3 regions of the Cetobacterium sp. ZWU0022 genome follow, and region 3 is predicted to be linked to each of the others. Evidence: riboswitches for the same ligand, from Rfam matches in the RefSeq annotation. Region 3 holds a riboswitch; each other region holds the start of a gene.
What was found. A riboswitch is a leader RNA that binds a small molecule or an ion and turns the genes downstream of it on or off. The one in region 3 is predicted to bind cobalamin.
Positions count from the first base shown of each region.

Region 1 (4,295 bases), on a different contig from region 3:
ATGAACTCCTCCTTCTCCAATTATAGTGTCTTTTCCAAGAGAAAACTTATCAAAAATCTCATATACATAGGATTTATCGATTGCAAATTTTATCTCTTCATCTGAGAAATTTTCTTTAACAAGAGTAATGTTTTCAATCATGCTTCCATTGATTATATAATCACTTTGATCTACAATGGCCAATTTGCTTAAATAACTTTTAAAAGTTATTTCGTTTAAAGGAATTCCATTGATTAAGATTTTACCTTCAGTTGGAATAAGAGATCTTTTTAAAAGAGAAGCAGTAGTACTTTTTCCAATTCCACTTTCACCGACTAAAGCGATTTTTTCGCCTTTATTTATTTTTAGATTAAAGTTTTTTAAAATACTGTTTTCTTCAAAAGAGAAGCTTATATCTTTAAATTCGATAGATTTAATCTGCTCGTTGAAATCAAAATTACCGTCAGGTCTATCTTTTAAATTTATAATCTCATTAAAACGATTAACTCCAGATATTCCTTTCTGATAAATATCAACTAAGCCAACCATTCTCATAATACGTAATCTAAATCGATCAACAAGCAATAAGAAAGATAGTATAATCCCCATAGTAACACCATCTTTTATATATAGATATCCACCTGCGAGTATAATTATAAGTTGGGTTATATTAGAATAGAATGTAACTCCAGAAACAATTAAACTAGATGGAATCATATTTTCCTTCTCGCTATTCAATAAAGATTGATTTTTTTCTAGAAATTTATTTTCTGCATATTTTTCTAAATGATTATCTTTTAAAAATGAGATGGTTCTTAGAGTGTCATGAAAATTAGAGGATAGTATTCCTGAGTTTTTTCGTACCAATCTATGTCCAGCTTTCATTTTTTTATTTTCTTTATATACAAAGAAAAGAGTCAATGGAAGAGGAAATAAAGTTATTAGAGATAACTTTAAATCAAAATCAATCATAATGAAAATGGATGCAATAATTGTAATAACCGAAAATATAAAGTCTTCTAATCCTCTGTGACAAAGTGTTGAAACACTATCTAAATCACTTATTACTCTAGAAATTAGATCACCACTTTGATTTTTTTTAAAAAATTCAGCAGGTTGAGATAATAATTTCTTCACAAGGTCATTTCTCATGGATTGTTTTATTTTACTTCCCATAAGTTTTCCATTAGCTTGAGAATGAACTGCAAAAGCTAGACGAAGTATATATAAAACTATTAAAATTATTGAAAACTTTAGCAGTAGATTTATATTTTTAGTTGGTAAGGCCTCATCAATTAAATTTTTTATTAAAAGAGGAGAGTAGATATCTATAGCAGTCATTGCTAGTCTTATCGAAAGAAAAAAGAGTAGTAATTTTCTTTCTTTTTTTAAATAATATAACAAAGATTTAGATGAAGTTATTTTCATAGAGTTATCTCCTTTGTGTGTTATTAATTTAATAGTAACTTTTTTTATATATAAAAGTCAATACTTTAAGATATAAATAATATAAATAATAGATGATAATGTTATAAATTTTAGATAATTTGATTGAAATTTGTACGATAAAGTGTTAATATTACATATAAAGAAGAGTAATGGTTCTATAGATTAAAAGGGAATTGAGTGTAAATCTCAAACGGTCCCGCCACTGTATAGAGGACAAAAGCAGTAATACCACTGAAATGAAAAGTTTTGGGAAGGGCTGTTAGTAGGATGAATCTAAGTCAGGAGACCTGCCATTATTAAAGATTCTGCGAGGACGGAGAAGCATAATATTGATATATTTGACTTCTCTTTAAAATTCATTGATAAAAGAGAGGTTTTTTTATTGGTGAAAAATTTGTATTACTATAAAAAATGTATATGAGGAGAGAAGATGGATTTTTATAAGGACTTAGAAAAAGGAGCGGTTGTAGTTGCTCATTTTGGAACTACACACGAGGATACTAGAGAGAAAACAATAGATGTTATAAATAAAAAGATAAAGGCTGAGTTTCCAAAATTGGATTTTTATCAAGTGTTTACTTCAAGAATAATAAATAGAATTTTAGCTAAAAGAGGAATAGAAAATTTAAATACAACTCAAATTTTAGAAAAATTACTGGTGGAGGGATATAAGCATGTAATCCTTCAGCCAACATATATAATAAATGGAACAGAGATGGAAGCATTAAAAAGAGAAGTTGAAAGTTTTACAGATAGATTTGAAGATATAAGAGTTGGAACTCCACTTTTGACATCAGTAGAAGATTACTTTCATCTTTTAGAAGTTTTAGAAGATGAGATAGGAGATTTATCGAAAAGTGAAGCTGTCGTTATGATAGGTCATGGAACGGAACATCCAGCACACTCAACATATCCTATGTTAGATTATATAGCTAGAGATTTAGAAAAACCTATTTATGTAGGAACTGTGGAGGGATATCCAGGGTTAGATAAGGTTGTTAAAGAGCTAAAGAAAGATGGAAAAGAGAAGGTTACACTTATGCCTCTTATGTTTGTTGCTGGAGATCATGCAAAAAATGATATAGCTGAAGACTGGAAAGAGGCTTTAGAAGAGAATGGGTTTGAAGTATCTTTAAACTTAAAAGGATTAGGAGAAATAGAAAGAGTTCAAAATATTTTTATTGAAAAGGCTAGAGAGTTAGAAAATATAAGACCTGAAGATATTCTTGTAAAAAAAGCTGAATATGCAAGAGGGAGAAAAGCAAGCCATTAAACTTGGAAGAGATAATCTCTTCCGTTTTTTATTCAAAGGAGAAAGAATATGAAAAAATTATTTTTATTTTTATTACTAACTACGCTTACCTTTTCAAGTGATTCTATAAGAGTTGTATCAACATCACAATTTACAACTGAGATGTTGTTGGCTATAGGAGCAGAAGATTATTTGATTGGAACATCTTTTTTAGATGATGAGATTCTTCCAGAGCTCCAACAGAAATATAATAAAATTCCTGTTTTAGCAGCAGGAGCCCCAACAAAAGAGTTATTTTATTCATTGAATCCAACTTTTTTAACAGGATGGCAATCAATAGCAACACCTAAAAATCTAGGAACTATTGAAGAATTAAAAGAAAATGGAGTAGAAGTTTTTTTTACAAAATCTCAAAAAACATCAAATATAGATGATATCTATGAGGATATTTTATATTTTGGAAAAAGATTTAATCTTGAAAAAAATGCAAATCAAGTTGTAAAAAATATGAAGTCAGAGATAGAAGAAGTGAAATCAAAAAATTTAGGAAAGAAAAAGATTAAAATATTTGCTTATGATAGTCAAGAGTCAGCACCATTTGTAATTGGAGGAAATGGAATAGGAAATACAATGATGGAAATAGCTGGAGCTGAAAATATTTTTAGAAAAAGTAGCTTTAGTTTTGGAACTGGAAGTTGGGAGAAAATATTAGATGAGAATCCCTTAGCAATAATTGTTATAGATTATGGAGATAAAAGTTATGAGTCAAAGATAGATTTCTTAAAAAATCGTTCTCCAATATCAGAGCTTGAAGCTGTAAAAAAAGATAGATTTATAAGAATACCTCTAAGTTATCTATCTTCGGGAATAAAAGTGAGTAAAGGAATTGAAAAAATTTCAGAAGGGTTGAGTGAGGAGCAAAAGTGAGAGTGCAGAGCAAAAATCTTATATTAATTTCAGTGACTTTAATATTTATTTTAGGAACTATAGCTGTTACAGTAGGAAGTGTTTCTCTATCACCATTGCATGTTTGGAAGATTATAATAAACAAAAGTTTGAATAGAGAGATTTTTTCTATCGAGTGGAAAAAGTCGACAGAGATGATTGTGTGGAATTTGAGAGTTCCAAGAGTCATATTATCTCTTTTAAGTGGTGGCGGATTGTCATTAGTTGGAATACTAATGCAAGCATTGACAAAAAACTCATTGGCAAGTCCATATATTTTGGGAATCTCCTCTGGAGCTAGTACTGGAGCTGTGATATCAATTGTTTTAGGAGGATTACTAGGAATAGGATTTTCTCCAGGGATAGGGGCTTTTATATTTGGAACACTGACAGCATTTTTAGTTTTTTATTTAGCTGGAAATGGAGGATACTCTAGTACAAAACTTGTATTAATAGGGGTAGCCGTGTCTTCGCTTTTTTCGGGAGTTACTACTTTTTTAGTTACAACAGCTAAAAATGAAGCTCAGTTGAGAGGAGCTATGTTTTGGATATCGGGAAGCTTAGCTGGTGCAAGATGGGATAGTTTGACAACTCTTTTTATTGTTCTTTTAATATCAATAGGACTTATTTCACTAAAGTATAGAGAACTAAATATTTTAATAGCTGGAGA
Region 1 is NZ_JRJZ01000083.1:22,229-26,523, reverse strand. Features, by position in the region: gene L988_RS06760 (ABC transporter ATP-binding protein) at 1-1,407, opposite strand, end outside; cobalamin riboswitch at 1,562-1,738, shown strand; gene L988_RS06755 (sirohydrochlorin cobaltochelatase) at 1,859-2,701, shown strand; gene L988_RS06750 (ABC transporter substrate-binding protein) at 2,750-3,607, shown strand; gene L988_RS06745 (iron ABC transporter permease) at 3,640-4,295, shown strand, end outside.
Region 1: it holds a riboswitch for cobalamin, as region 3 does, so the genes downstream of both, L988_RS06755 (sirohydrochlorin cobaltochelatase) here and L988_RS09570 (cobyric acid synthase) in region 3, are expected to answer to the same signal.

Region 2 (4,295 bases), on a different contig from region 3:
GTTAGAGTTGCCTCAAAACTTGGATTTAAATATGAATTATAGAATTGAGGGAGAGGTATTAAGTCTTAGTTACAATAGAGTAAAAAAGGTTTTGATTGATAAAGTTTTTATATTAGCTATGAAAAATGAAGTTTCAAAGACGATAGCCTTAGATAAATGGTATATACCTGGGCAAAAAATATATATTGATGATTTTAGAGAGGTTCAAGGGTATTATTTATTAGAGGAAACGGGAGTATTGTCTGGAAAATATAGTGGTCTTAAAATAAAAGTAAATGATATAGAAGAAGAGATAGATGAGTTTGGAGAAAGTGAAGAGATAGATTTAGATTTTGGAAGAATGAAAATTGAAAATGGAAGAGCTTCTATTTGTATTGATAAGTTAAATCATTTAATTCAAGGGTCGGAAATTAATTATAAAATTTTTGATAAAAATGAAAATATTATAGAGAGTGTTCGTTTAAAGTTTTATATAGAAAATTAGTTTATAAAATATTATTAAATAAAAAAGGTGAGGTGTGAAATTATGAAGAAATTGGTATTAGTTTTGTTTGCGATTTTTTTAATGGGAGGATGTTTTGCTAAAAAGGTAGATGTGTTATCAAAAGTTCTCGATAATACTTACAGTTTAGAGAATGTAATTGAAGAAAGTCAGATTGATGTTTTTTTTCAGAAGGAAAAAATAGTAGGTAATTCTGGAGTGAATAGATATTTTGCAACTTATAAAATAGATGGAGATAAAATTTCTGTGGGGGAAATAGGTACAACTAGAATGATGGGACCAGAAAATTTAATGTTACAAGAGCAAGGGTATTTAAAAAACTTAAAAGAAGCACAAGAGGTTAGAATAACAGAAAATGGAATTCGAATAGTTACAAAAAGTGGAGTGGAATTAAATTTTGTTAAGAAATAAAAAAATATTAATAAATATAATGATTTTGTTTTTACTCTTGTTGACAGGGTGCTCATCAGCTAAAATTAGTGAAAAAGAAAGACAGGTTAGAGTAGTTAAAATTTCAGGCTTTTACAACAATTGGAAGGGGACTAAATATAGATTAGGTGGAACTACTAAATCAGGAGTAGATTGCTCAGCTCTTATGCAACACTTATATAAACAGAAGTTTGAAGTTAGTTTACCTAGGACAACTGAAAAGATGTCCTTAGAAGGGAAAAAAATAAAAAATAGAACTCACTGGGAAGTTGGAGATTTGTTATTTTTTAAAATTGGTAGAAAAAAAATACGTCATGTAGGTGTTTATTTAGGAAATAATAGATTTTTACATGCATCAACCTCTAGAGGGGTGATTATCTCTGAGGTTGATGATTATTGGAGTAAGCATTTGTGGCAAGTTAGAAAGGTTTTGTAAATTATACCTAAATTGTTATTATATTTTAAATGTACAGATAAAGTTTTTGTTATAAAAAAATTATATTGGAAAATATTAAGTAAGATGTGTTAACATGTGAAGTACTAAAAAATAACATCTTAATATGGAAGTGTGGTTAAATTCCACTACGGCCCCGCCACTGTAAAATTGACGAAAGCACAAAAGCTCACTGAGGTAACTTGGGAAGAGGTGCGAGTAGGGTGAAATGAGTCAGGATACTTTTAAGATGATACTTCGAGGGAGGAAAAATGAATAGAAAAATCATGGTGCTAAGTCTTTTGACTTACACAACTTTGGCTTATTCAAAGTTAGATGAGAGGATTATAAAACTGGAAGAAAGTGTTATAACCACAGATAATTTTGAAACCAATATCAAAGAAACAGGAGCGAATATAACAGTTATAACAAGTGAAGAGATAGTTGAAAAAGGGGCTCAAAATCTTGTGGATATTGTAAGGATGGCACCTGGAGTTATTGTATCACATTATTATGATAGTATTAGATTTGATGTGCGTGGAGCAGGGAGTCCTGTTCATGCAGAAAAAAATACCATAGTAACATTGGATGGAGTACCTATAAAAGGAGATCAGATAACAAATATTCCAATAGCAAATATTGAAAGAGTAGAAGTTGTTCCTGGCGGTGGAGGGATTTTATACGGTGATGGAGCTATTGGAGGAATTGTAAATATTAGATTAAAAAAAATTGATTCATTTTCAGAGGGGAAAAATTATTCAGGGCATATATCAGGATCTGTATCAAGTCATGAATCTAATAAATTTGGTGTTGGTGTGAATACAAAAATGACAGAAAAAATTGCAACAAGTATTGGATATAACTCTAGCTTACAAAGAAGTGATAAAAGAGGCGATGAATATGGAGATATATTTAGTAAAAGAAAGAACTTTGTGCTAAGTACAAAATATAATTTAAATGATGGAGAGATTGACTTTAGATATACAAGAGATGAAAAAAAATATGCTAAAGATGGTGATGTACCAGAGGATATTTATGAAAATGATAGTAGAAATCCGGGGAATATTTCAAGAGGTGAATCACATAGCAATGATTATTACTTAGGATATAGATATGATTTGAGTAAAAAAACTCAACTATACTCTTATTTAGGTTTTTATGAAAAGAAATTTGAAACACACAACCCTAAAAAGGGGGAAATAAAGCATGAAGATGATCAAGAGAAAATATATGGAAAAGTTCAAGTGAAACATAATTATACAGAGAGTGATTATTTTATGTTAGGAACTGATTTAACTAAAGAGATTGCGACTCCCCAGAAAGAGAAAAAATTAGATGATTCAACAAAAGATAGTTATGGAATATTCTTAATGAATGAAAATAAAAGAGGTAAATTTACATTTTTACAAGGTGTTAGATACAATACTGCAGAGTATAACTATTATTTTAGAAATAGATCACCTATTCCAGAAGAGAAGTGGGATACTAAAAATAAGACAAAGTATAATGACTATTCTTACACTTTGGAAACGAGATATTCCTATAATGAATCAGGCGTTGTTTATGGAAAATTATCTAGAGATTTTAGAACTCCGTTAATATCAGAGATGCGTTATACAGTAAATGCTGAAAAATTAAACCCACAAACACAAGATACAATAGAGTTTGGTGTGAAAGATTATATAAATGATACATATATAAGTTTGTCAACATTCTATAAGATGACAAGAGATGAAATCTATTATAGTGGTGAGGAGTATTCGAATTTCCCATATTATAATATTGGAGATACTGAGAGATACGGTGTAGAAATTTTTGCAGAACATTATTTTGAAAAGCTTACTTTAAATACATCAATAACATATATATATCACAAAATAAAAGATTCTAAATTTGATAGTTTAAAAGATAAAGAGGTTCCTTTTATTCCTAATTGGAAATTGGGATTTGGTGCAAGATATGAATTTACACCTAAAATAGTTGGAAACGCAGATGTAATTTACTATGGAAGATATTTTGACTCGGATGATCCTACAAATATCAGAAAAAAGGATCAAGGAGATTATGCAACTGTTGATATTTCATTGTCTTATAAACCTTTAGAATCTCTTACATTAACTGGAAGAGTTAATAATTTGTTTGATGAAAAATATGCAACATATGTGGGATATTGGGATGATACAAGACAATATAATAGAGGGGATGGAAGAATTTATACGTTGGAAGCGACTTATAAATTCTAAGGTAGTTATGAAGAGGCTGAGAAATATTTTAAAGGAAGCTAAAGAAAAAATTGTAAAATTAAACGGTGAAAGAGTTTGTAATCAGACGAGTAATAGTTGTGGTTGTTGTAATTGGGATTATTCTTTGATATCTTTAAAAGAAAAAGCAGAGATATTAAACTTTATTAGTTCTAATGATATTGTTAAAGAGAAAATTTTAAGGAATAAATTAGAGGATAAGGCATGTTATTTTCATGATAAAGAGAGTAAAAGTTGTTTGATATATGATTTTAGACCTATATGCTGTAGATATATTTCTTATAAAATATATGAAAAGAGTGATTGTTTTAAAACTTGTTCTCCTCTTGAACCGTGTAAAAAAGGGAAATCAACTGTAATAAGAATTGAAAAAGAAGAGGTTTGCATTTATGATAAAATTTTGAAAAAGTTTTCTTTGGATGAGAAAGAATATTGTTTTATAGATGATAAAGCGATACCTGAATATCAGGAGTATAAAAAAGGTCAAAATATAAAATTGAGTAGCATAATAGATGAATTAAAAAAGTGATTGCAATTTGCAATCACTTTTTTGATAATTTATAATTAAATAATGCAGCACCAATAATTATAAGACCACCTATCATACTGAAAATATCTGGAATCTCCTGCCAAACCATAAACCCAATTATAGCAGAGAATATAATACTTA
Region 2 is NZ_JRJZ01000057.1:3,153-7,447, reverse strand. Features, by position in the region: gene L988_RS05460 (hypothetical protein) at 1-484, shown strand, start outside; gene L988_RS05455 (META domain-containing protein) at 527-913, shown strand; gene L988_RS05450 (NlpC/P60 family protein) at 900-1,367, shown strand; cobalamin riboswitch at 1,440-1,630, shown strand; gene L988_RS05445 (TonB-dependent receptor) at 1,637-3,607, shown strand; gene L988_RS05440 (hypothetical protein) at 3,567-4,154, shown strand; gene L988_RS05435 (DMT family transporter) at 4,168-4,295, opposite strand, start outside.
Region 2: it holds a riboswitch for cobalamin, as region 3 does, so the genes downstream of both, L988_RS05445 (TonB-dependent receptor) here and L988_RS09570 (cobyric acid synthase) in region 3, are expected to answer to the same signal.

Region 3 (4,295 bases):
TTCCCAAAAGAAAAGTTGCTATTGGAATAATTAAAGCTCCTGATAATCTAGCTGGTATAAGATTAAAGAGATCATCTATTTTTGCAGATGCCATTCCAAAATCAATATACTTTTCATTTTTATATCCAACCATAGAATCTAAAGTATTTATAGCTTTATATCCCATAGCTAAAGGTAATGCTAAAGAGACTCCATCAATCATTACTAAACTTCCCAAAAAAGCATAAAACATCGGTGCTATTATCCCATCCACAGAGTTCTCAGCTATAGTTTCCATTGTACTTCTCACAACTTGAACCTCATCCATTTCGCCTGTATCTCTACTTACAAGATATGATAGCTCTTTTTGAGCTCTTTCTAAATCGCCACTTTTTAAAATTTTATAAACTTTTATACCTTCAGCTCCTAAACTTTTTGTTGCTAAAGTTGTATAAAGAAAGAAAATTTCTAAGTATTCTGAGCTTTTAGCTATATAATAAGAAGCTATTGCCGTTGTAATTATAACAACTATAGCCATAATAGCTCCCCAAAATTTTTTATTTTTAAATTTATAGATATTTTTTTCTATTATATTTATATAGTTACCTATCAATCTAACTGGATGTGGAAACCAATACGGATCTCCAAACATCAAATCTAAAACATACGCTATTAAAAATTTTAATGTGAAGCTCATACCTCGCCCTCCAAAATCTTATAAATAGCTTTCATGTCTATATTCTCTCTAAATATTTCTTCTAATTTATCTAGTTCACGAAGTCTATATTCATCAAAATCCATCTCAGACTCTTTTTTTTCAAGACCTTTCTTCTCTCTAATTTTATTTAAAATAAAATCAGAAAACTCAGTATTATCAAAAATTCCATGTAGATAAGTTCCAAATATATTTTCATTTACTGTTGCAATCAATCTATTATCCTCTGTACACGAAATCTCTTTTCCAGATGTAACTCCTTGATGAATCTCATATCCCTTTACAAAAATACTTCCCATACCTTCTAATAAACCACTGTTACCATTTAATACTCCGGAGTATTGAGTTGTAACTTTTTCCTTTTCCATGACAGTTTCTATATCTAAAAGACCTAACCCAGGTAGCTCCTTTATATCTCCTTCAATACCATACGGATCTAAAACTCTCTCTCCTAAAATTTGAAACCCTCCGCATATCCCCACAATAGGAATGCCTCTTCTAGAAAGCTTTATAATCTCTTGAGCGATCCCTTTCTCTTTTATATCTTTCAAATCATCTATGGTATTTTTAGACCCTGGAATTATTATTAAATCTTCATCTCCTAATTCATGAGCTGATGTAATATATTTTATATTTACATCCTCATTTATTGAAAGAGCATCTATATCTGTAAAGTTTGATATATGTTTCAATTTTATAACCGAAATATTTATCTCACCTTTTTTATTTTTTATTTTATTAAACTTCTCTGTAACACCATCCTCATCCTCTATGTCTAGTTCAAAGTATGGCATAACTCCTAAGATTGGAACTCCTGTTAGCTCCTCGATTTTACTTAACCCTGGTTTTAATATATCAACATTTCCTCTAAACTTATTTATAATCACACCTTTTACTCTAGCTCTTTCATCTGGTTCCATCAAGCAAATTGTCCCATAAATTGAAGCAAAGACTCCACCTCTATCAATGTCTGCAACTAAAATAACAGGCGCATCTATCATCTCAGCTAACCCCATATTAACTATATCATCTTGCTTTATATTTAATTCAACAGGACTACCAGCTCCCTCAACAACACATATTTCACTGTTATTTTTTATATAATCATATGCAAGCATTATATCTTTTTTTAACTCTGTTTTATAACTTCCATACTCTAATCCACCCATGTTTCCGATAGATTTTCCATTTACAATAACCTGAATTCTTCTATCGCCAGTTGGTTTTAGTAAAATAGGATTCATAGTATAGTGAGCATCCACTTCACAAGCTACAGCTTGTACAGCTTGAGCTCTTCCCATTTCATGCCCAGATTTTGTTATATAAGAGTTCAGTGCCATGTTTTGAGATTTAAAAGGTAATACCGCGTGTCCGTCTTTAAAAAATGCTCTACATAAGCCCGTTACTGTTATGCTCTTCCCTGCTCCTGAAGATGTCCCAACAACCATTATATTCTTATGTTTCATATATCTTTCTCCTAACTTTAATTGAAGTTTAGCGGAAATATAAAAGTGCGAAAGTGAATAAAATTTTTATAATTAGAATTGAATGTAAACAAATCTAAATATAAATCTGTTCACCGCAGATTTTATATTTTCTTAAAATATTGATGGCAGATATCCTGACTCAGATTCATCCTACTCTTAGGCCTTCCCATAAAATTACAGTGGCTTAGTCTAATTTCGTCCTCCTTACAGTGGCGGGACCGTGTGAGATTTTCACTCATCTTTCCTTTTAATCAACTTCTTGAACCATTAATACTATACATATTTATCATAATTATACATAATGATAATGTACAAGTCAATCATTTTTAAAATTTATCGTTTATAAACAAAACTAAAATAATGCATTTAAACCTATCTTTAGTCATTTGTGTTAGAGATTATAACAAAAAGAGCCTTCAATTGAAGGCTCTTTAATCTTTTAATACGGTTGACTATAATACGGTTTTGTATTTTGCTGATTATTATATTGGTTATTATATTGTGGCTGAGTATATTGTGGTTGTTGCTGGTAATACGGTTGCTGATTCACATCTTTTATCGTTTGAGTTTGATCCTGAACTGATCCAACTAATGCTCCTGCCGCTGCACCTATTCCGGCTCCTAAAAGTGTAGCCTTACTATCTCCACCGATAGCTTGCCCTAGCAATGCTCCCGCTCCTGCACCAACTGTTGTTGAGCCTATTGTATTAGAACCTACATTAGAGCAACCTGATAAAATTAAAACTGAAAATATTGATACAATTAATATCTTTTTCATTTCATTCACTCCTTTTAACTATCTATTACTCTTCCACTATTACAGTTTTATTAATCATAAACTTTATTAGTGAGAATAAAAAGAATGGTGAAGCCAATCCAAAAGTTATTACAACTAATAGTGTCCACCCTAATAAAAACAATAAACTATCCGCAAATCCAACATCACATCTTAATCTTTTCATTTTTTCACCTCTTTTTTATTTTTAGTATTCTATATTAATATAATGTTTCTTTTAATTTTACAAGCTTTTTTTTACTTTCAGAAACTAGACATCGAATAATTATTGATGTATAATAAAAAGATAAGATAAAACATTTAAAGAAAGAGGAATCAAAATGACTAAAGAACTATTTAAAGGAAGTGTAGTTTTAAATCCTGTTCCAGCTGTAGTTATTACATCTAAAAATAAAGATGGTAAAGAAAATGCTTTTACCGTTGCATGGACTGGTACTATCTGTACAAACCCACCTATGCTTTCAATTTCAATTAGACCTGAAAGATTATCATATGAATATATAAAAGAAACTATGGAGTTTACCGTTAATCTTCCAAATACTTTCCAAGTTAGAGAAACCGACTATTGTGGAGTTATATCTGGTAGAGATGTCGATAAAATAAAACATCTTGGTTTAACTTCAAAGCCAGGACATCATGTAAATTCACCCTATATCGAGGATTTTCCTATAAACATTGAATGTAAAGTTAAACAAATCATACCTCTAGGAACTCATGATTTATTTTTAGCTGAGGTTGTTGGATCTCATATAAATAAAAATATAATCGATGAAAAGGGAAAGATTCACTTCGAATGGGCTAACTTAATAAACTATTGCCACGGAGAGTATTTCCCAATGTCTAAAAAACCTATTGGACAATTTGGATTCTCAGTAGCTAAAAACCCTCTTTTAATAGAGAAATATAAACATATCAAATCTTATGTTGAATATAAAGATGAAAGAAGCGTTAGAAAACCAAAGAAAAAAATTAAAACCAAAGCAAAAAAGAAAAAATAATAATTACAAATAAAAAGAGCAGATGGGCAGCTTATAACCCATCTGCTCTTTAATTTACAAAAGGAGTGTTATATGATTCAAAAATTTAAATTTGAAAAAAGCTTTATCAAAATGTTAATGGCTCTAGCCATTCCAATCATTTTACAAAGTTTGATTACGGCATCATTAAACTTATTAGACAACATCATGGTTGGAAAACTCGGAGAAAGCGAAATTGCTGCTGTTGGATTATCCAATCAATTTTATATGATTTTCTTCTACTCAGTTGCTGGAGTTGGTATGGGTGCCTCTATCTTTATGTCACAACTTTGGGGAAAAAA
Region 3 is NZ_JRJZ01000117.1:103,784-108,078, forward strand. Features, by position in the region: gene cbiB (adenosylcobinamide-phosphate synthase CbiB) at 1-676, opposite strand, end outside; gene L988_RS09570 (cobyric acid synthase) at 673-2,160, opposite strand; cobalamin riboswitch at 2,288-2,465, opposite strand; gene L988_RS09575 (YMGG-like glycine zipper-containing protein) at 2,621-2,959, opposite strand; gene L988_RS13695 (hypothetical protein) at 2,985-3,143, opposite strand; gene L988_RS09580 (flavin reductase family protein) at 3,298-3,975, shown strand; gene L988_RS09585 (MATE family efflux transporter) at 4,048-4,295, shown strand, end outside.